Regions from separate parts of the Amycolatopsis sp. NPDC051372 genome, predicted to be linked through region 1. Evidence: riboswitches for the same ligand, from Rfam matches in the RefSeq annotation. Region 1 holds a riboswitch; each other region holds the start of a gene.
What was found. Region 1 has a riboswitch for cobalamin ahead of AB0M56_RS02005 (hypothetical protein). Riboswitches for the same ligand answer to the same signal wherever they lie in the genome.

Region 1 (6,913 bases):
GCTTCTTCGCCGCCTCCGCGCGGCGAGCAAGGGCCAGCAGAGCAGCGCGTACGGCAACGCGATGGCCGTGATCGGGATGATCCCCCAGAAAGCGCGCAGCAAGGCGCCCATGCGCTTCCCTTCTCGAACCCCTCTGAACTGCTTCTTCCCGCCCTCCCAAGATCAACCTTCGCATTGCCGGTTCGAGTCGGCATGCTCAGCGGGCCGCACTATTCGGTGATCTTTCCGGTGGCGCGAAACGGCTTCCCGTGGTTCGGTCGAGGCGCGGACCGTCCATAGTGGATGCTGTGGACAACCCTGTGGAAGGATTTCGCCGACTTGGTGAAAAGCCTTGTTTCACAACGGAAATCAAGGGTTCGAGCCTGTGTACTACCCGGCGAGCTCGCGCGCCTTCCCGATGAGCGCGGACAGGTGCAGGCCACGGTGGACGTCGCACGGATGCGTGGTCGTGCCACTCGCGACCATGGCCGCGAAGTCGTCCAGCAGTGCCGTGTAGGACTCCCCGGCGGTGCCCGGTTTGCGACCGAGCGTCCGGTAGCCGTGCTCGCCGTAGACCGCGACCTCGACCACGCTCGGCTGAACCGGCAGTCGCAGCGACAGCGTCGCGGTGCTCGTGGCGCCGCCCTCGTGGGCGAACATCAGCTGCCACAGGTCGTCGGGGCCACGGTGAGCCGCGAGCACGTCGGTGATGCGGCCGAGGGCGGCGTCGAGCAGGTCGAACGCGTGCGGGCCGATGTCGGCGAGCGCGCCACCGGCCGCGTCGAGGCGCCAGGCCGAGGTCGAGTACTGCCCGCCGAGCAGCGCGCCCGACAGCCAGCGCGCGCCACCGCCGCGCCAGCCGCCCGAGGCGGCGAGGCCGTCGAGCCACTCGCGCGTCTGCTGGGAGAACCGCAGCGTGAGCATCACGAGCGACGCGACGCCGGCTTTGTCCACGGCGTCGGCCAGCCGCTGGGCGCTCGCCAGGTCGGCGGCGATCGGCTTCTCGAGGATCAGGTGCTTGCCGGTCTCGGCCGCGCGCGTCGCGATCTCCGCCTGCACGGCGGGCGGCACGGCGAAGGCGAGGGCGTCGACCAGCGAGAACAGCTCGTCGAGGTCGTCGGTGCCGACGGCTCCGTGGGCCTCGGCCAGCGGACGGGCGCTGGTGATGCGGCGCGCCCACACGGCGGTGAGCTCGGTGCCGGGGTGTTCGGTCAGGCCCGGCGCGTGCACCGTGGTCGCCCAGGGACCGGTTCCGACGAGGCCGATGCGCAGCTGTCCGACGTCCACGCCCGGCAGTGTAAGTGTGTCCGGCGCCGCTTCCGGCGGGTACCTCCGGTGGGTTAACGTCGGTCAGCTGTACACCACGATCGGGGGAAGCCGGTGGGAATCCGGCGCTGACCCGCAACCGTGAGCGGCCGCCCGTGCGGCCGTGAGCCGGATCGCCCGCCGTGGTCCGATTCGATGCGAGGTTCATCAACGATGCGGTTGTTCCCTGTCTTTTCTGCCCGGCTCCTTGCCGTGGCCGCGCTCCTGGTCACCGCCGGTCTGTCCGGTGCGAGTCCCGCCACCGCGACCGTGCCCGGCAAGGGCGCCGCGGGGTACTGCCCCGACGCCACGGGCGTGACGGTGGTCGTCGACTTCCAGGACCTCAGTGGCGACACCCTGATCCGCTGCGCGCCCGGGCCGCAGGCCGACGGCGTGGCGGCCATGCAGAACGCGGGCCTCGACATCGCGGGCGTCGGCAAGTACGGCCTCGCGCTGATCTGCAAGATCGAGGGCAAACCGGCCGACCAGTCGTGCTCGGGGATGCCGCCGGAGAGCGCGTCGTGGAGCTTCTGGACGGCGACCGACGGTGGCAAGTGGGCTTCGAGCCAGGTCGGCGTGCAGGGCTGGAAGCCGCCGGCGGGGAGCTTCGAGGGCTGGTCGTTCGCGCACAAGAAGTCCTTCCAGGACTACCCGCCGCCGCGGGTGGCGCCGGTGCGGAAGGCCAACGTGCCTGCGCCCGCGGCCGCGGCCACGGATTCCGGCGGCAGCGGTTTCCCGTGGAGCCTGGTGATCGGGCTCGTCGTGATCGCGGTGCTCGTCGTCGCGGGTGTGGTCGTCGGGCTGCGGCGCAGGCGTGCTGCCCGGTAACGCGCGGGCTCTGCACCCGGGCGCGTGGTGGGTGTGGGCGCTCGCGCTCGCCGTCGCCGCCAGCCGCACCACCAACCCGCTGCTGCTCGCGCTGGTGATCGCCGTGGCCGGGTTCGTGGTGGTGAACCGCCGGGGCGACGCGCCGTGGGCGCTGGCTTTTCGGGTGTACGCGCTGGTCGCGGGCGTGATCGTGGTGTCGCGCGTGCTGTTCCGCATCCTCAGCGGCGGCGAGGACGGCGGCCACGTGCTCTTCACGCTGCCGACGATCCCGCTGCCCGCCGCGGCCGCCGGGATCGAGCTGCTGGGGCCGACGTCGGCGGAGGAGCTGCTCGGCGGCTTTTACGACGGGCTGCGGCTGGCCACGATCGTGCTCTGCGTCGGCGCCGCCAACGCGCTGGCCAACCCGAAACGCCTGCTCAAGGCCGTGCCCGGCGCGTTGGCCGAGGTCAGCACGGCCGTCACGGTGGCGCTTTCGGTCGCGCCCCAGCTGGTGGAGAGCGTGCAGCGGGTGCGGCGCGCGCGACGGCTGCGGGCGGCGCGCGGCCGGGGGCTGAGGTTCGTGAAGGGGGTTTTCGTGCCGGTGCTCGCCGACGCGATGGACCGCTCGCTCCTGCTGGCGGCGGCCATGGACTCGCGCGGCTACGGCCGGCGTGGCTACCTCGCGCCGCGCGTGCGGGTGCTGATCGCGACCTGCGTGCTCGCGGGGCTGTTCGGGGTCGCCGTCGGGGTGTACGGGGTGCTCGACGGGTCGTCGAGCTGGCTCGGCGTGCCCATGCTGGTGGCGGGCTTGGCCGTGGCGTCCGCCGGGTTCGTGCTGGGCGGACGGCGGATCCGGCGGACGGCGTACCGGCCTGATCCGTGGCGGCTGCCGGAGACGTTGGTGGTGCTGTGTGGGGTCGCGTCGGCGGGGCTGCTGCTGGCTTCCTCGCCGGCGCAGCTGGCCACGTCGGTGAGCCCGCCGAGCTGGCCGACGTTGCCCTTGCTGCCGGCGTTGGCCGTGTTGATCGCGGCGTTGCCGGCCTGGCTCGCGCCGCGGCCACTGCCCGTCGCCGAGGTGGCTCGATGATCGAGTTTTCACAGGTCACCGTCACCTACGACGGAGCTTCCTCGCCGGTGCTGCGCGGCGTCGACCTCGTGGTGGAGGAAGGCGAGCTGTGCCTCGTGGCCGGGCGCACGGGGGTCGGCAAGTCGACTTTTCTCGGCGCCATCAACGGGCTCGTGCCCCACTTCACCGGCGGGACCCTGGCCGGGCGCGTGCTCGTCGACGGCCTGGACACAGCCACGCACCTGCCGCGTGAGCTGGCCTCGGTGGTCGGCGTCGTGGGGCAGGACCCGCTCGCCGGGTTCGTCACGGACACCGTCGAGGAAGAGCTCGCATACGCGATGGAGCAGCTGGCCGTGGCGCCCGACGTGATGCGCAAGCGCGTCGAGGAGACGCTCGACCTCCTGGGCATCGCCGAGCTGCGCGACCGTCCACTTCGGACGCTTTCGGGCGGCCAGCAGCAGCGCGTGGCGATCGGGTCCGTGCTCACGGCGCACCCGCGCGTGCTCGTGCTGGACGAGCCGACGTCCGCCCTCGACCCGACGGCCGCCGAGGAGGTGCTGGCCGCGATCACGCGGCTGGTCCACGACCTCGGCACGACAGTCGTCGTCGCGGAGCACCGGATGGAGCGCGTGGCGCAGTACGCCGACCGGCTGCTTTACCTGCCCGGCGACGGTTCCGTGCGGTCCGGACCGCCGGCGGAGGTGTTCGCGGACGCCGACGTGGCGCCGCCGATCGTGGAGCTCGGCCGCTTCGCGGGGTGGTCGCCGCTGCCGCTCTCGGTGCGAGACGCGCGGCGGCGGGCCGGGCCGTTGCGGGAGCGCCTCTCGTCGGTGACCCGCCCTGCCGCGGCCGGCGTGCCTACGGAGGACGCGCTCACCGCGCAGGGGGTGCAGGTGCGCTACGGGGGCGTAATGGCCGTGCGTGGGGTGGACCTGCGGCTGGGCCGGGGCGAGGTCGTCGCGCTGATGGGGCGCAACGGGTCCGGCAAGTCTTCGCTCCTGTGGGCGCTGCAGGGCAGTGGGCCGCGCTCGGGTGGAACCGTCGACGTGCTGGGGGCGGACCCGGCTTCGGTGCGGCCGCGGGCGGCGCGGTCGCGTGTCGGTCTGGTGCCGCAGACGCCGTCCGACCTGCTGTACCTCGACTCCGTGGCCGCCGAGTGCCGGCAGGCAGACGTCGAATCGGGCGCCGCCGCGGGCACGGCCCGGGCGTTGCTGGACCGGCTGGTTTCGGATGTCTCCGCGGATGCGAACCCTCGTGACCTCTCGGAAGGACAGCGGCTCGCGCTCGTGCTGGCCGTGCAGCTGGCGGCCGCGCCGCCCGTCGTCCTGCTCGACGAGCCCACGCGCGGCCTGGACTATCCCGCGAAGCGCCACTTCGCCTCGGCGCTGGCCGCGTTGGCCGCCGAAGGCCACGCGATCCTGCTGGCCACGCACGACGTCGAATTCGTCGCCGTGGCCGCGCACCGCGTGGTGGTGCTGGCCGAAGGCGAGGTCGTGGCCGACGGCCCGACCTCCGACGTCGTCGTGTCGTCCCCGGCGTTCGCACCGCAGGTCGCGAAGGTCCTGGCGCCGCAGGAATGGCTGACGGTCGCCGAGGTCGAGCAGGCGCTGAGGTGATCGACTTCCTCGGCCCGGCCGTGCGGATCCGGCTGCGAACCGCCGCCGTGCTCGTGGTTGCCGTGGCACTCGGCCTGGCAATGTTCTGCTGGCCGCTCTTCGTGTCCACGCCGCCTTCGGGCCACACCGCCGACGCGCCGTTCATCTTCATGGCGACGCTGCCGGTGCTGATCCTGATCGTGCTCGCCGAACTTTCCAGCGGCGGTCTCGACGCGAAGGCCCTGGCCCTGCTCGGCGTCCTCTCCGCCGTCGACGCGGCGCTGCGGCCGCTCGGCGCCGGCACGGGCGGCATCGAGCTGGTGTTCTTCCTGCTCGTGCTCGCCGGCCGCGTTTTCGGCCCGGGCTTCGGCTTCGTGCTGGGCGCGACCTCGCTCTTCGCGTCCGCGCTGCTCACGGGCGGCGTCGGGCCGTGGCTGCCGTTCCAGATGCTCGCGTCTTCACTGGTCGGCCTGGGTGCGGGGTTGCTCCCGCGGGGCGTGCGCGGCCGCTGGGAAATCGCGCTGCTCGCCGCCTACGGTGTGGTGGCCGCGTACTTCTACGGGCTCGCGATGAGCATGTTCACCTGGCCGTTCCTGGCGGGCACGTCGGCTTTGGACTTCGTGCCGGGTGCGCCGCTGGGCGCCAACCTGCACCGGTTCCTCGTCTTCACCGTGCTGACGTCCACGCTCGGCTGGGACACGGGCCGCGCGATCACCAACCTCGTCGCGATCCTGGTCCTGGGCCCGGCCATCCTCACGATCCTGCGCCGAGCGGCTCGGCGAGCGGCGTTCACCCGGCCCTGAGCGAACGCCCGGCCTCGTCGAGCCCGTCGAAAATCAGTAGGTGTAGAAGCCCCGACCGGACTTCTTGCCCATCAGGCCCGCGTCGACCATGCGCAGCAGGAGCGGCGGGGCCGCGTAGAGGGGCTCCTTGAACTCGTCGTACATCGAGTCCGCGATGGCCTTCACCGTGTCGAGGCCGATGAGGTCCGACAGGCGCAGCGGGCCCATCGGGTGGGCGGTGCCGAGCTCCATGCCGCGGTCGATGTCCTCGGCGGTGGCGAAGCCGGACTCGACCATGCGGATCGCCGAGAGCAGGTAGGGCACCAGCAGCGAGTTGACGATGAAGCCGGCGCGATCCTGGGCGCGGATCACCGTCTTGCCCAGCGCCCCGGCGTGCTCCTCGGCGCGGCGGGCCGTGTCGTCGCCCGTGAGCAGCGACGGGACCAGCTCCACCAGCGGCAGCACCGGCACGGGGTTGAAGAAGTGGATGCCCACGACCTGCTGTGGCCGGTTCGTGGCCATGGCGATCTTCACGATCGGGATCGACGAGGTATTGGACGCGAAGATCGCATCTTCCCGCGAGACGATCTTGTCGAGCTGCCCGAACACGTCGACCTTGGCCTGCTCCTGCTCGAGGATCGCCTCGATCACGAGGTCACGGTCGGCCAACTCGGCCAGCTCCGTGGTGAAGCGCAGCCGACCCAGCGCCGCGTCGGCGTCCTCGGCCGACAGCTTGCCGTTCTTCACGCCCCGCTGCAGCGACCTCTCGATGCGCGCCTTGCCGGCGTCGAGAGCAGGCTGGCTGACCTCGGTGATCACCACGTCGAAACCCGACTTGGCGTGCACCTCGGCGATGCCCGAGCCCATCTGCCCGGCACCCACCACGCCGACTCGCTGAATGTCTGTCACCGGCTAGCTCCTTCGTCACGCAGGCACAGAAAATGGGCAGCACGCGACGCGCGAGGGTGGTGCCGGGCCGTGCCCGGACTCCACCCTCGCGTATCGCGTCTGCTCAACGCCGGTATTCGTCGTACCCGTCGTCGTACGGGTCCTCGTACCGGTTGTCGTCCTCGTGCCCGTTGCTGGGCGAGGAATCACTTGACAGCTCGCGCTGCAAAGCATCGAAATCGGTGTCGTGGGAGCTGTACTTGAGCTCGCGCGCCACCTTCGTCTGCTTGGCCTTAGCCCGGCCGCGCCCCATGGCTCGACCCCCTCGCACAGGGGCGGGGCGGCCGGGGGAATCGGCGGCCCCGCATCGTCTCGACAGTTCTTTCCTGGTCACACCGTACCGTGTCCCGGGGGTTCGATGCGACGTGGCACGGTGTGCCGGTGGCGACAGTGTCCGCCGGACGCCGGTTACCGGCCTGTCGGGGGTGATC
Region 2 (6,913 bases), on a different contig from region 1:
CTGACCACGCTGTTCTTCATGCGCAACGCGCACCTGCCCGGCACGTCGTTCTCGCTGGGCACCGCGACCGTGCCGAGCGTGCTCGGCGCCGGGATCGTGTTCAACGGCCTCTCGGGCGCGGCCGGCCAGCTCGTGATCGACCGCGAGGACGGCACGCTGCTGCGCGCCAAGGCCACGCCCAACGGCATGCTCGGCTACCTCCTCGGCAAGATCGTGTCGCTCTCGCTCATGCAGGTGGCCGGCCTGGTCGTGGTGCTGGTGCCGTGCCTGTTCCTGTTCTCCGGGCTGGCCGCGGACGGCGTGTGGTCGTGGCTCGACCTGATCTGGGTCCTGGTGCTCGGGCTCCTGGCCACGCTGCCGCTGGGCGCCGCGATCGGCTCGCTCATCCGCGACCCGCGGGCGATGGCCCTGGTCATGCTGCCGGTCACGGGCCTGACCGCGATCTCCGGCATCTTCTACCCGATCACGGCCCTGCCGGTCTGGGTGCAGGGCATCGCCCAGGTGTTCCCGATGTACTGGCTCGGCCTCGGCATGCGCTCGGCGCTGCTGCCGGACTCGGCGGTGGTGGTGGAGATCGGGCAGTCGTGGCGGCCCTGGTGGACCCTCGGCGTGCTGGTCGTGTGGGCCGTGATCGGATTGGCGCTGGCCCCGGTGCTGCTGCGGCGCATGGCGCGGCGGGAATCCGGGTCGTCGGTGGCCGAACGACGGGAGAGGGCACTGCAGCGTGTGTGATCCGCGGTGAGCGAGAACGTCTACAACCGCATCGCGGTGCTGCGCGCCGAACGCGGGATCTCGCGCCGGCAGCTGGCCGACGCGCTCGGCGTGCACTACCAGACGATCGGGTACCTGGAACGCGGCGAGTACAGCCCGAGCCTCCACCTGGCCCTGCGCATCGCGGAGTTCTTCGAGGTGGCCGTGGAGGTGCTCTTCTCCACCGAGCCGTTCCCGCGGATCGGCGACCGGTCGGCGTAGAACGGATGGGGTGACCGCCCACCTGCACGCCGCCGAGGACTTCATCGACCGCCTCTCGCCGGAGGCCAACCGTTACAAGGCCTCCGGCGAGCCCGACGTCGTGAGCTGGACTCGGCCGCGGCGCAACCACACGCAGTGCGCCTCGTTCCAGACCCAGCTGCTCAAGCACGTCTACGACTGGGCCGACGACGAGTTCTTCACCACCCACTTCCGCTCGGTGAGCCCGCCTTCGCGCACGTACCGGTGGGTCTTCGAACAGCAGCAGGTGCCGCACTTCGCACGCGTGGACGCCGTCGCCGATCTGCGCCCCGGCGATCTCGTGGTGATCGACTACGGGCACCGCCGGCCGACGAACACGGGGCACATCGCGCTGGTGCGGGGCACGCCCGTCGTGGACGAGGACAAGTCGTACGTCGTGCCCGTGGCCGATTGCACCGCCGACCCGCACGGCACGTCACCGGACTTCCCCGACAGCCGCTCCCCCACAGGTCAGGGCGCCGGTTACGGGCACCTGGTCTTGCACGCGTCGCCGGATACGGGCGGCTTCGCGGGTTACGCGTGGAGCGTCACGGCCCAGCGGTCCCACCGCGTGGCCGAGCGGCCGATCGTGGCCGTGCGCGTGGTCTGAGACGTCACCTTGACGCGGGCTCGCACGCCCGTGAGAGTGAGTGGCGAACCACGCGTCGGCAGGTGGAGGAACCCGGTGAGAGTCCGGGACGGTCCCGCCACTGTGACCCGGAGTGATCCGGGGAGCCAGGAACTCCCGCCGGCGCGACCTACGACCCGGGGCGCGGACACCCCGAGTGAGGAACGCCGTGATCCTGCTGCTGTCCACTTCGGACACCGATCTGCTCAGCGCCCGGGCTTCACAGGGTGTGTTCCGGCTCGCGAACCCGGCCCGGCTCGACGTCGCGGACCTGCCGGGGCTGCTGGACGGCGCGCCGATCGTCGTGGTCCGGATCCTGGGCACGCCGCGGTCGTGGCAGGAGGGCCTGGACACGCTGCGTGCCTCGGGCTCGCACGTGGTGGTGCTGGGCGGTGAGCAGACGCCGGACGCGGAGCTGATGAAGCTCTCCACCGTGCCGGCGGGCATCGCGGCCGAGGCGCACGCGTACCTCGCGCAGGGCGGGCCGGAGAACCTCACGCAGCTGCACCGGTTCCTGTCCGACACGCTGCTGCTGACCGGCGACGGCTTCGAGCCGCCCGCGCAGCTGCCGTCGTGGGGGGTGCTGGAGCGCGCTTCTTCGGGTCCGGCGGACGGCCCGGTCGTCGGGATCCTCTACTACCGCGCGCACCACCTGTCCGGGAACACCGGGTTCGTCCACGCGCTGGCCGACGCGATCGAGGCCGCGGGCGGGCGCGCGCTGCCGATCCACTGCGCGTCGCTGCGCAACCGCGAGCCGGAGATGATGGCCGAGCTGGGTCGTGCCGACGCGCTGCTGGTCACGGTGCTGGCGGCGGGCGGCACGCGGCCCTCGGAGGCCGGCGCGGGGGGCGACGACGAGGCGTGGGACGTCGCCGAGATGGCGGGGCTCGACATCCCGATCCTGCAGGCGCTGTGCCTCACCAGCGACCGCGCGACGTGGTCGTCGAGCGACGAGGGCCTGTCGCCGCTGGACGCGGGCAACCAGATGGCCGTGCCGGAGTTCGACGGCCGGCTGATCACGGTGCCGTTCTCCTTCAAGGAGTTCGACGAAGACGGCCTGCCGCGCTATGTCGCCGACGCCGAGCGCGCTTCGCGGGTGGCCGGGATCGCGCTGGCGCACGCGCGGCTGCGCCACACGCCTCCCGCGTCGCGGCGCATCGCGCTGATGCTCTCGGCGTACCCGACGAAGCACTCGCGGGTGGGCAACGCCGTGGGGCTGGACACGCCGGCGTCGGCGATCAAGCTGCTGCGGCTCATGCGTTCGCAGGGTTACGACCTGGGCGCCGACGCGTTCCCCGGCGTCGAGCCGACGGGCACCGACCAGCCGGACGGCGACGCGTTGATCCACGCGCTGATCGCCGCCGGCGGGCAGGACCCGGAGTGGCTGACGGAGGAACAGCTCTCGGGCAACCCGATCCGGGTCCCCGCGGCGCGGTACCGCTCGTGGTTCACCGAGTTGCCCGCGGAGCTGCGCGAGGCGATGGAGCAGCACTGGGGTCCGGCACCGGGCTCGCTCTATGTCGACACATCGGCAAATCCCGAGGGCGACATCGTCCTGGCGTCGCTCCAGTCGGGCAACGTCGTGATCATGATCCAGCCGCCGCGCGGGTTCGGCGAGAACCCCGTGGCGATCTACCACAACCCGGACCTGCCGCCGAGCCACCACTACCTCGCCGCGTACCGCTGGCTGGAGGAGGAGTTCGGCGCGCACGCCGTGGTGCACCTGGGCAAACACGGTTCGCTGGAGTGGCTGCCGGGCAAGACGGCGGGCCTGTCGGCGTCCTGCGCGCCCGACGCCGTTTTGGGCAACCTGCCGCTGATCTACCCGTTCCTCATCAACGACCCGGGCGAGGGCGCGCAGGCGAAACGGCGGGCGCACGCCACGATCGTCGACCACCTGATCCCGCCGATGGCGCGGGCCGAGTCCTACGGCGACCTCGCGCGGCTCGAGCAGCTGATGGACGAGCACGCGAACATCGCCGCGATGGACCCGGCCAAACTGCCGGCCATCCGCGCCCAGATCTGGACGCTGATCCAGGCGGCGAAGCTCGACCACGACCTGGGTGTCGCCGAGCGCCCGCACGACGTGGAGTTCGACGACTTCCTGCTGCACATCGACGGCTGGCTCTGCGAGGTGAAGGACGCGCAGATCCGCGACGGCCTGCACATCCTCGGTGAGGCCCCCGTCGGCGAGGCGCGCGTGAACCTCGTGCTGGCGATGCTGCGGGCCCAGCAGATGTGGGGCGGCAAGCAGGGGGCGGTGCCGGGACTGCGTTCGGCGTTGGGGCTGAAGGAGAACTCCGACGCCCCGCTGTCCGAAGTGGACGCGGTCGAGACCACGGCGCGGTCGCTGGTGGTGGCGATGGAAACGCGTTCGTGGGCTGCGTCGGCCGCGCCCGCCGTGGTCTCTGAAGTTCTGGGCACCGCGGACGCGGAAGTTTCGCGGGTGCTGACGTTCGCGGCTTCCGAGATCGTCCCCCGGCTGGCGGGTACCTCGGGCGAGATTTCCGCGGTGCTGCACGCTCTCGACGGCGGTTACATCCCCGCGGGGCCGAGTGGTTCGCCGTTGCGCGGCTTGGTGAACGTGCTGCCGACCGGGCGGAACTTCTACACCGTCGACCCGAAGGCCATCCCGAGCCGCCTGGCGTGGGAGACCGGCCAGGCGCTGGCCGACTCGCTGCTGCGCCGCTACCGCGAGGACACCGGCTCGTGGCCGACGTCGGTGGGGCTTTCGGTGTGGGGCACCTCGGCGATGCGCACCTCCGGCGACGACGCCGCGGAAGTGCTGGCGCTGCTGGGCGTGCAGCCGGTGTGGGACGAGGCTTCGCGGCGCGTCACCGGCCTGGAAGCCATTCCACTGGCCGAGCTGAGCCGCCCGCGCATCGACGTCACGGTGCGCATCAGCGGCTTCTTCCGCGACGCTTTTCCTCACGTGATCACTTTGCTGGACGACGCCGTCCGCCTGGTCGCGGGCTTGGACGAGCCGGCTTCGGAGAACTTCGTCCGCGCCCACGTCTCCGCCGACTTGGCCACACACGGTGATGCCCGCCGCGCCACCACCCGCATCTTCGGCTCGAAACCCGGCGCCTACGGTGCCGGCCTGCTGCCCCTGATGGACTCCGGCAACTGGCGCGACGACAAGGACCTGGCGGAGGTGTACGCGGTGTGGGGTGGCTTCGCCTACGGCCGCGACCTCGACGGCCGCCCCGCGCGCGAGGACATGGAGCAGTCCTACCGGCGCATCGTCGTGGCCGCCAAGAACACCGACACGCGCGAACACGACATCGCCGACTCCGATGACTACTTCCAGTACCACGGCGGCATGATCGCCACCGTTCGCGCGCTGACGGGTTCCGCGCCCGCGTCGTACATCGGCGACAGCACCACCCCGGACGCCGTCCGCACCCGAACACTGGGAGAAGAGACGGCCCGCGTGTTCCGCGCCCGCGTGGTCAACCCGCGCTGGCTCTCGGCCATGCGCCGCCACGGCTACAAGGGCGCCTTCGAACTCGCCGCCACGGTCGATTATCTCTTCGGCTTCGACGCCACCGCCGGCGTCGTGGGCGACTGGATGTACGAGAAGCTGTCCGAGTCGTACGTGCTGGACGCCGAAAACCAGGACTTCCTGCGCCAGGCCAACCCGTGGGCCCTGCGCGGCATCATCGAGCGCCTCACCGAAGCCGCCGACCGCGGCCTCTGGTCCGACCCGGACCCCGACCTGATGGCCCAGTTGCGCGACGTCTACCTCACCCTGGAAGGCGACCTCGAAGGCGAGTGACCACCCTCCCCCTCCCGGCGGCCCTCACCTACCGCGCCGCCGGGTCGGGCCGCCCCCGTGGTCCGCTGAGTAGCGTTAGATTCTCAGGGTGTCCGGCACCCCGCACAATCCTGTCGGCGACGCCGCTGTTCTGCGCGCCCTCCGCCAGATCGTGCCCGCAATGACCGATTCCAGGCATTCCTCGCGCTCGCGCCGCACTTTCCCCAGGCGTGCCCACATGACCGAACCCGTGCACCGCGGCCGCCGCGCTCCTGCGCTTTTCCCCGGAGGCGAAGCGACATGACCGAAACCGCACAGGTCTTCCACTACCCCGGCCGCGACGGCGCCGTTCTTGCCTGCCGCTCGCTGGGCGAGGGCCGTCCGCTGGTGCTGCTGCACGGATTCACGGCGACGGGTTCTCAGTGGCTCAACCAGGGCCCGGCGGCCTCACTGGCGGCGCGCGGCCACCGCGTCCTGGTGCCCGGCCTGCGCGGCCACGGCGCGAGCGCCCACCCGCGCACCCCGGCGGCCTATCCGCCCGACGTCCTCACCGACGACATCTTCGCCCTGCTCGACACGCTTTCCCTCAACGACTACGACCTCGGCGGCTACTCCCTCGGCGCCCGCATCGTCGTGCGTCTCCTCGCCCGCGGCGCCCGGCCGGGCCGCGCCATCGTGGCGGCCCAAGGCCTGTCCGTCATCACGCGCGCCGAGGCCGGCGACCAGAGCCGCCACATCCTCACCGCTCTGGCGAACGGCGAGCCCCTCGAGCCCGGCGCCCCGGACGCCCGGGCCGCCCGCTGGATCACCGCCCTCGCCAATGACCCCCAGGCCCTGCTCCGCGTCCTGGACACCCACGTCCCGACTCCCGCCGCGGACCTGCCGCACATCCCCACCCCGACCCTGGTCACCGCCGGCGCCGACGACCCGCGCCGCGCCTCGGCCGAGGATCTCGCCGCCGTCTTGCCCCACGCCGAGTTCACCCTTGTGCCCGGCAACCACATCACCGCGCTCGGCACCTCGGAGTTCGCTGCCGCGCTCACGTCATTCCTCGCCCGACCGATCGCCTAGTTCCGGCGGGGTCCGGACCTGGCCCGGGGACCGCTTCCGCCGTGGCCTCAGCCGGTTGTCGGCAGCTTTCGCCACAGCCGGCAGCGCAAGCCCGCGCTGCGGCTTTCGACTTGCGTTTGCGGCCTTGCTCCCCGGGCAAACCGCTCCGTCTCCCCCGCGTGGCCAAGGCAGTCACCCGCGCAATGGCGCGCTGTCCGCAGTGGACCAGCGGGGCGGTTGGTCCGCGTCCGGTCGGGGCGGGCGCGTTGGGCCGCCAGGGTGAACACCGGGGGCCGATACCGACATTTCGCCCGTCGCGGCCCGCCGATCGTCGGGTGGCGGGTTGACTTCGTATTGGTCTAGTCCAATGCTGTAGCGCACCCCGCTCGTCAGCTGGAGGACAGATGCAACGAAGCAGACTGGCCGCCGTCGGGCTCGCCGCCGCCGCCGTGCTCGGGTCAGCCGCGACCCTGGCCGCCACGGCCGAC
Region 3 (6,913 bases), on a different contig from region 1:
CGGCAGCCCCCAGCGACGGGGAGACCGCTCAGGAAGGGCAGCCGGGCCGATTTGAGAAACAGCAGCGCACGGCCTTGTGAGGCCGTGCGCCGATGAAGCGCGCCCATTTTCGACTTCGTTGGAGACCCGCATGTCAGTGGAAACCGGTCAGCGTCCGCCCTCGTCGGCGGACTCGGCTCCGAGCGCGGTCCGCGTGATCCGGCGCGACGGCAGTGTGTCGCCGTTCGACGCCGGCAAGATCAGCGTGGCCCTCACCAAGGCCTTCCTCGCCGTGGAGGGCGGCGACGCGGCCGCTTCCTCGCGCGTGCACCACGTCGTCGCCGAGCTGACCGAGCAGGTCGAGGCTTCCCTGCTGCGCCACGCCGGCCCCGAGCCCGCCCTGCACATCGAGCAGATCCAGGACCTCGTCGAGCTCGCCCTGATGCGCGGTGAGCACCACAAGGTCGCCCGCGCTTACGTGCTCTACCGCGAGGAGCGGTCGAAGGCCCGCGATGCCGCCACGCCGGCGCCCGCCGAGGCCGCGATCAGCGTCAAGGGCACCGACGGCTCGCTGCGGCCGCTCGACTGGGCCCGCGTGTCCCACGTGGTGGGCGAGGCCGTGGCCGGGCTCGAGGACGTGTCCGCCGAGCCGGTGCTGGCCGAGGCCAAGCGCAACCTCTACGACGGCATCAGCGCCGACGAGCTCGCGCTCGCGCAGATCATGGCCGCCCGCGTGCTCGTCGAGCAGGAGCCGAACTACTCGTACGTGAGTGCGCGGCTCCTGCTGGACAAGCTGCGCGGAGAGGCCCTGAGCTACCTCGCCGGCCGCGCGCGCCTGGCCAGCCAGGACGAGATGACCGCCGAGTACCCCGCGTACTTCCGCGCCTACCTGCGCCGCGCGGTCGAGCTGGAGCTCGTCGACGGCGAGCTGCTCACGTTCGACCTCGACAAGATCACCGCGGCCATCCACGCCGAGCGTGACCTGGACTTCGGGTTCCTGGGCCTGCAGACGCTGTACGACCGGTACTTCCAGCACCACAACGGCACGCGCTTCGAGCTGCCGCAGGCGTTCTTCATGCGCGTGGCCATGGGCCTGGCCATCCGCGAGGACGACCGCGAAGCCCGCGCGATCGAGTTCTACGAGCTGCTCTCCACGTTCCACTTCATGGCCTCGACGCCGACGCTGTTCAACTCGGGCACCACGCGCGCCCAGCTCTCGTCGTGCTTCCTGACCACTGTGGACGACGACCTGGACTCGATCTTCCAGGCGTACAAGAACAACGCGCTGCTGGCCAAGTACTCGGGCGGCCTCGGCAACGACTGGACCCCGGTGCGCGGCCTCGGCGCCCACATCAAGGGCACCAACGGCCAGTCGCAAGGTGTCGTGCCGTTCCTCAAGATCGCCAACGACACCGCCGTCGCCGTGAACCAGGGCGGCAAGCGCAAGGGCGCGGCGTGCGCGTACCTCGAGACGTGGCACGTGGACATCGAGGAATTCCTCGACCTGCGCAAGAACACCGGTGACGACCGCCGCCGCACGCACGACATGAACACGGCCAACTGGGTGCCGGACGAGTTCCTGCGCCGCGTGGAGGCCGACGCGCAGTGGACCCTGTTCTCCCCCAACGAGACGCCGGACCTGCACGACCTCTACGGCAACGCGTTCGCCGAGCGCTACCGCGAGTACGAGGCCGCCGCCGACCGCGGCGAGATCAAGGTCTTCCGCCGCCTGCGCGCCGTCGACCTGTGGCGCCGCATGCTGACGATGCTGTTCGAGACCGGCCACCCGTGGATCACGTTCAAGGACCCGTGCAACCTGCGCTCGCCGCAGCAGCACGTCGGCGTGGTGCACTCCTCGAACCTGTGCACCGAGATCACGCTGAACACCAACATCGACGAGGTCGCGGTCTGCAACCTCGGCTCGGTGAACCTGCTCAAGCACGTGACGCCCGCGGGCCTCGACACGAAGCGCCTCGAGAAGACCGTGCGCACCGCCGTGCGCATGCTCGACAACGTGATTGACATCAACTTCTACACGATCCCGGAGGCGCGCCGCTCCAACCTGCGCCACCGCCCGGTGGGCCTGGGCATCATGGGCTACCAGGACGCGCTGTTCGAGATCGGCGTTCCGTTCGCTTCGCAGGAGGCGGTGAAGTTCGCCGACCTGAGCATGGAGCACGTGTCCTACTACGCGATCTCCGCGTCGACCGACCTCGCCGAGGAGCGCGGCCAGTATCAGACGTTCGAGGGTTCGCTGTGGAGCCGCGGCATCCTGCCGATCGACTCGATGCAGCTGCTGATCGACGCGCGCCAGGGCGACGCCCTCGCCGTCGACACCTCCACGACGCTGGACTGGGCGCCGCTGCGCGAGCGAGTGAAGACCGTCGGCATGCGCAACTCCAACGTGATGGCGATCGCGCCGACCGCGACGATCTCCAACATCTCCGGCGTCGGCCAGTCGATCGAGCCGCTGTTCCAGAACCTGTACGTGAAGTCGAACATGTCGGGCGACTTCACCGTGGTGAACCCGCACCTGGTCAAGAGCCTCAAGGCCCGCGGTCTGTGGGACGAGGTCATGGTCAGCGACCTGAAGTACTTCGACGGCAGCCTCGGCCAGATCGACCGCGTGCCGGACGACCTCAAGGCGCTCTACGCCACCGCGTTCGAGATCGAGTCGAAGTGGATCGTGGACGCGGGCTCGGTCCGGCAGAAGTGGATCGACCAGGCGCAGTCGCTGAACCTCTACATCGCGGCGCCGAGCGGGCGCAAGCTCGACGAGCTGTACCGCTACGCGTGGCACAAGGGCCTCAAGACCACGTACTACCTGCGCGCGCAGTCGGCGACGCACGTGGAGAAGAGCACCCTGCGCGGCACCGACGGCAAGCTGAACGCGGTCTCGGCCGCCCCGGCCGCCGCCGCTGCTCCGGCCTCGACGCCGGTCCCGGCGACTGCGCCCGTGCCGTCGCCCTCGGCCGCTGTCCCGGCGAGCCCCGCCGCGGCCGTGCCCGCCGCGGTCCCGGCCGCCAAGCCCGCCGAGCCGAAGGAAATGCCGAAGGTCGACGACATCGACTTCGTCGCCACCGAAGGCGCCGCCTGCCGCATCGACGACCCCGACTGCGAAGCCTGCCAGTGACCTCCTCGCCGGCGGTGCGACCGGCGCGAACCGGCCGCACCGCCGGCGAGCCTTTTCTTGGAGCCTCTTGATGACCAACGTGGAGACCACGGACGCCACCGGCCTCGGCGAGATCGAGGTCGGCGCCGCCCGGATCAACGTCGACGACAAGCGCATGATCAACGCGCGCGCAGACGTGAACCAGCTGCTGCCCATGAAGTACCGCTGGGCGTGGGACAAGTACCTCGCCGCATGCAACAACCACTGGATGCCGACCGAGGTCGCCATGCAGGCCGACATCGCGCTGTGGAAGTCGCCTGACGGCCTGACCGAGGACGAGCGCCAGATGCTCAAGCGCAACCTCGGCTTCTTCGCCACCGCGGAGTCGTTGGTGGCCAACAACATCGTGCTCGCCGTGTACCGCCAGATCACCAACCCCGAGTGCCGTCAGTACCTGCTGCGCCAGGCGTTCGAGGAAGCCGTGCACACGCACACCTTCCAGTACATCTGCGAAAGCCTCGGCCTGGTCGAGGGCGAGCTGTTCAACATGTACCGCGAGGTGCCGTCCATCTCCGAGAAGGACGCGTGGGCGCTCAAGTACACGCAGAACCTCGAGAACCCGGACTTCGAGACCGGCACGCCGGAGGCCGACCAGGCGTTCCTGCGCGACCTCGTGGCGTTCTACGTGATCTTCGAGGGCATGTGGTTCTACACCGGCTTCGCGCAGATCCTCTCGCTCGGGCGCCGCAACAAGATGGTCGGCATCGCCGAGCAGTACCAGTACATCCTGCGTGACGAGTCGATCCACCTGAACTTCGGCATCGACTGCATCAACCAGATCAAGATCGAGAACCCGCACCTGTGGACCGAAGAGTTCCAGGCGGAGATCCGGCAGATGCTGCAGGACGCGTGCGAGCTGGAAGTCCGCTACGCGCGCGACACCATGCCGCGCGGCATGCTGGGCCTCTCGGCGCAGCTATGCGAGCAGTACATGCACTTCATCACCGACCGGCGCGCCCAGCAGATCGGCCTCGCGCCGATCTTCGGGGAGACGGAGAACCCGTTCCCGTGGATGTCGGAGGCGATGGACCTGAAGAAGGAGAAGAACTTCTTCGAGACCCGCGTGATCGAGTACCAGTCGGGCGGCGCGCTGGACTGGGATTGATCACAGCGGACTGATCCCGGACTCTGGGACCGGGGCGCGGCTTGTGCCGCCCGCAACCCCGACCCGCTAGGCTCGGCCACGCCACAGGTTCGCCAGGGCGTGGCCGGGCTTTTTTCGGTCGTGCCGGTGAGGCAACAGGGAATCCGGTGTGAATCCGGGACTGCCCCGCAGCGGTGAGTGGGAACGAAAGCCGTCACCACGATTTCGTGGTCAAGCACTGGGCGCGAGCCTGGGAAGCGACGGCGAGTAGGCGCGAGGTCGACGCCCACGAGTCCGAAGACCTGCCCGTGGCACGTGCGCCGACGGCGTGCGTGAGTCCGGGCCCCGTGGGACACGGCCTGACCGAACGCGGCTCTCGCGTGTCCGGGCTCGTTGGCGAGCTCGCGAGGAGAGAGCCTGTGACCACCATCGGCACCACCATCCTGGGATACCCGCGCATCGGCCCGGCCCGGGAGCTCAAGCGCGCCCTGGAGCGCTGTTGGGCGGGCACCACCGGCGAAGCGGAGTTGCTCGCCACCGGCCGCGAACTGCGCGCACGGACCTGGTCGCGACTGCGCGACGCCGGGCTGGAGTCGATCCCGTCCGGCACGTTCTCGCACTACGACCACGTGCTCGACACCGCCGAGCTGTTCGGCGCGCTGCCGGAGCGCTTCACGCGCCTCGGCCTCTCATCGCTGGACACGTACTTCGCCGCCGCGCACGGCGTACAGGACGAGCCGGCGCTCGAAATGACGAAGTGGTTCGACACCAACTACCACTACCTCGTGCCCGAACTGGGCCCCGGCTCGCGCTTCACGCTGTCGTGCACGAAGCCCCTCGACGAGGTGCGCGAGGCCCGGGAGCTGGGGATCGAGACGCGGCCGGTACTCGTCGGGCCGGTCACGTTCCTGCTGCTCAGCAAGGCGACACAACCGGATTTCGCACCGTTGGAGCTGCTCGACGAGCTACTGCCCGCATACGCGGAGCTGCTCGCCGCGCTGAAGGCCGAGGGCGTCGAGTGGGTGCAGCTCGACGAGCCGGCGTTCGCCGGTGACCGCACCACGAAGGAGCTCAACGCGCTGACCCGCGCGTACCACGTGCTGGCCAAGGCCGAGGACCGGCCGAAGCTGCTCGTCGCCGGGTATTTCGGCGGGCTCGGCCGCGGGCTGGGCGTGCTGGCCCGCTCCCCCGTTGAGGCGCTGGCCGTGGACCTCGTCACCGACGAGTCCTTTGTGGACGCTGTGGCCGCGGAAGGCGCGTTGCGCGACAAGGAGGTGCTCGCCGGCGTCGTCGACGGGCGCAACGTGTGGCGCACCGACCCGGACCGGGCGCTGGAACGCGCCGCGCGGCTGGCCGGCACCGCGCGGCACGTGAGCGTCTCGACGTCGTGCTCGCTGCTGCACGTGCCCTACGACGTCGAGGCCGAGACCCTCGATTCACGACTCGGGAGCTGGCTCGCGTTCGCCGACCAGAAGGTCGCGGAGGTCGTGCTGCTCGGGCGGGCGCTGCGCGGCGAGCCGGTGGACCTGTCGGCGGCGCGGGCGGCCGTCACTGACCGCGCGACAAACCCGGCGGACGCGGCCGTGGGCAAGCGGCTGACGGCGCTGAAGCGCGAGGACGCCGTGCGGGAGCCGTACGAGCAACGGGCGGCCGTGCAACAGGAATCCCTCGGCCTGCCGCCACTGCCGACCACCACGATCGGCTCGTTCCCGCAGACCACCGACGTCCGCAAGGCGCGCGCCGCCCACCGTGCAGGCACGCTCGACGAAGCCGCGTACGTGGCCCAGATGCACGCCGAGATCGACCGCGTGGTGCGGCTACAGGAGGAGCTGGGCCTCGACGTGCTGGTGCACGGCGAGCCCGAGCGCAACGACATGGTGCAGTACTTCGCCGAGCAGCTCGCCGGGTTCGCCTCGACCGAGCACGGCTGGGTGCAGTCCTACGGCTCGCGCTGCGTCCGCCCGCCGATCCTCTACGGCGACGTCTCGCGCCCGCGGCCGATGACCGTGCCGTGGGCGCGGTACGCGCAAAGCCGCACGGACAAGCCGATCAAGGGCATGCTCACCGGCCCGGTCACGATCCTCGCGTGGTCGTTCGTGCGCGACGACCAGCCGCTCGCGGACACCGCCCTCCAGGTCGCGTTCGCGATCCGCGACGAGGTGGCCGACCTCGAAACCGCGGGCGTGCGCGTGATCCAGGTCGACGAGCCGGCCGTGCGCGAGCTGCTGCCGCTGCGCGCGGCCGGGCGCGAGTCCTACTTCGACTGGGCGGTGCGGGCGTTCCGCGTCGCGACGGCCGGAGCCGCCGAGGGCACCCAGATCCACACGCACATGTGTTATTTCGGAGTTCGGCGAGGTGCTCTCGGCGATCGACGGCCTCGACGCCGACGTGACCAGCATCGAAGCCGCGCGCTCGAAGATGGAGGTGCTCGCCGACCTGTCGGCCGGCGGGTTCGCGCGCGGCGTCGGCCCCGGCGTCTACGCCATCCACTCGCCCCGCGTGCCGGGCGTCGAGGAGGTCGCGGACCTGCTGCGCACGGCGGTCGCCGCCATGCCGGCGCACCGGCTGTGGGTGAACCCCGACTGCGGCCTCAAGACGCGCCGCTACGCCGAGGTGGAGCCCGCGTTGCGCCACCTCGTCGCGGCGGCCCGCCAGGTCCGCGCCGAGCAGGACTGAAC

Region 2: it holds a riboswitch for cobalamin, as region 1 does, so the genes downstream of both, cobN (cobaltochelatase subunit CobN) here and AB0M56_RS02005 (hypothetical protein) in region 1, are expected to answer to the same signal.
Region 3: it holds a riboswitch for cobalamin, as region 1 does, so the genes downstream of both, metE (5-methyltetrahydropteroyltriglutamate--homocysteine S-methyltransferase) here and AB0M56_RS02005 (hypothetical protein) in region 1, are expected to answer to the same signal.

Annotation. Positions count from the first base shown of each region.
Region 1 covers NZ_JBFBAF010000001.1:416,326-423,238, forward strand. The annotation lists gene AB0M56_RS01995 (VanZ family protein) at 1-111, opposite strand, end outside; gene AB0M56_RS02000 (Gfo/Idh/MocA family oxidoreductase) at 370-1,266, opposite strand; cobalamin riboswitch at 1,310-1,445, shown strand; gene AB0M56_RS02005 (hypothetical protein) at 1,498-2,112, shown strand; gene AB0M56_RS02010 (CbiQ family ECF transporter T component) at 2,102-3,178, shown strand; gene AB0M56_RS02015 (ATP-binding cassette domain-containing protein) at 3,175-4,773, shown strand; gene AB0M56_RS02020 (ECF transporter S component) at 4,770-5,555, shown strand; gene AB0M56_RS02025 (3-hydroxybutyryl-CoA dehydrogenase) at 5,589-6,443, opposite strand; gene AB0M56_RS02030 (DUF3073 domain-containing protein) at 6,547-6,735, opposite strand.
Region 2 covers NZ_JBFBAF010000013.1:61,294-68,206, reverse strand. The annotation lists gene AB0M56_RS20780 (ABC transporter permease) at 1-732, shown strand, start outside; gene AB0M56_RS20775 (helix-turn-helix transcriptional regulator) at 739-972, shown strand; gene AB0M56_RS20770 (hypothetical protein) at 983-1,600, shown strand; cobalamin riboswitch at 1,628-1,755, shown strand; gene cobN (cobaltochelatase subunit CobN) at 1,788-5,396, shown strand; gene AB0M56_RS20760 (alpha/beta fold hydrolase) at 5,676-6,446, shown strand; gene AB0M56_RS20755 (chitinase) at 6,830-6,913, shown strand, end outside.
Region 3 covers NZ_JBFBAF010000010.1:208,150-215,062, reverse strand. The annotation lists gene AB0M56_RS17870 (ribonucleoside-diphosphate reductase subunit alpha) at 131-3,112, shown strand; gene AB0M56_RS17865 (ribonucleotide-diphosphate reductase subunit beta) at 3,183-4,256, shown strand; cobalamin riboswitch at 4,345-4,560, shown strand; partial or broken gene metE (5-methyltetrahydropteroyltriglutamate--homocysteine S-methyltransferase) at 4,655-6,911, shown strand.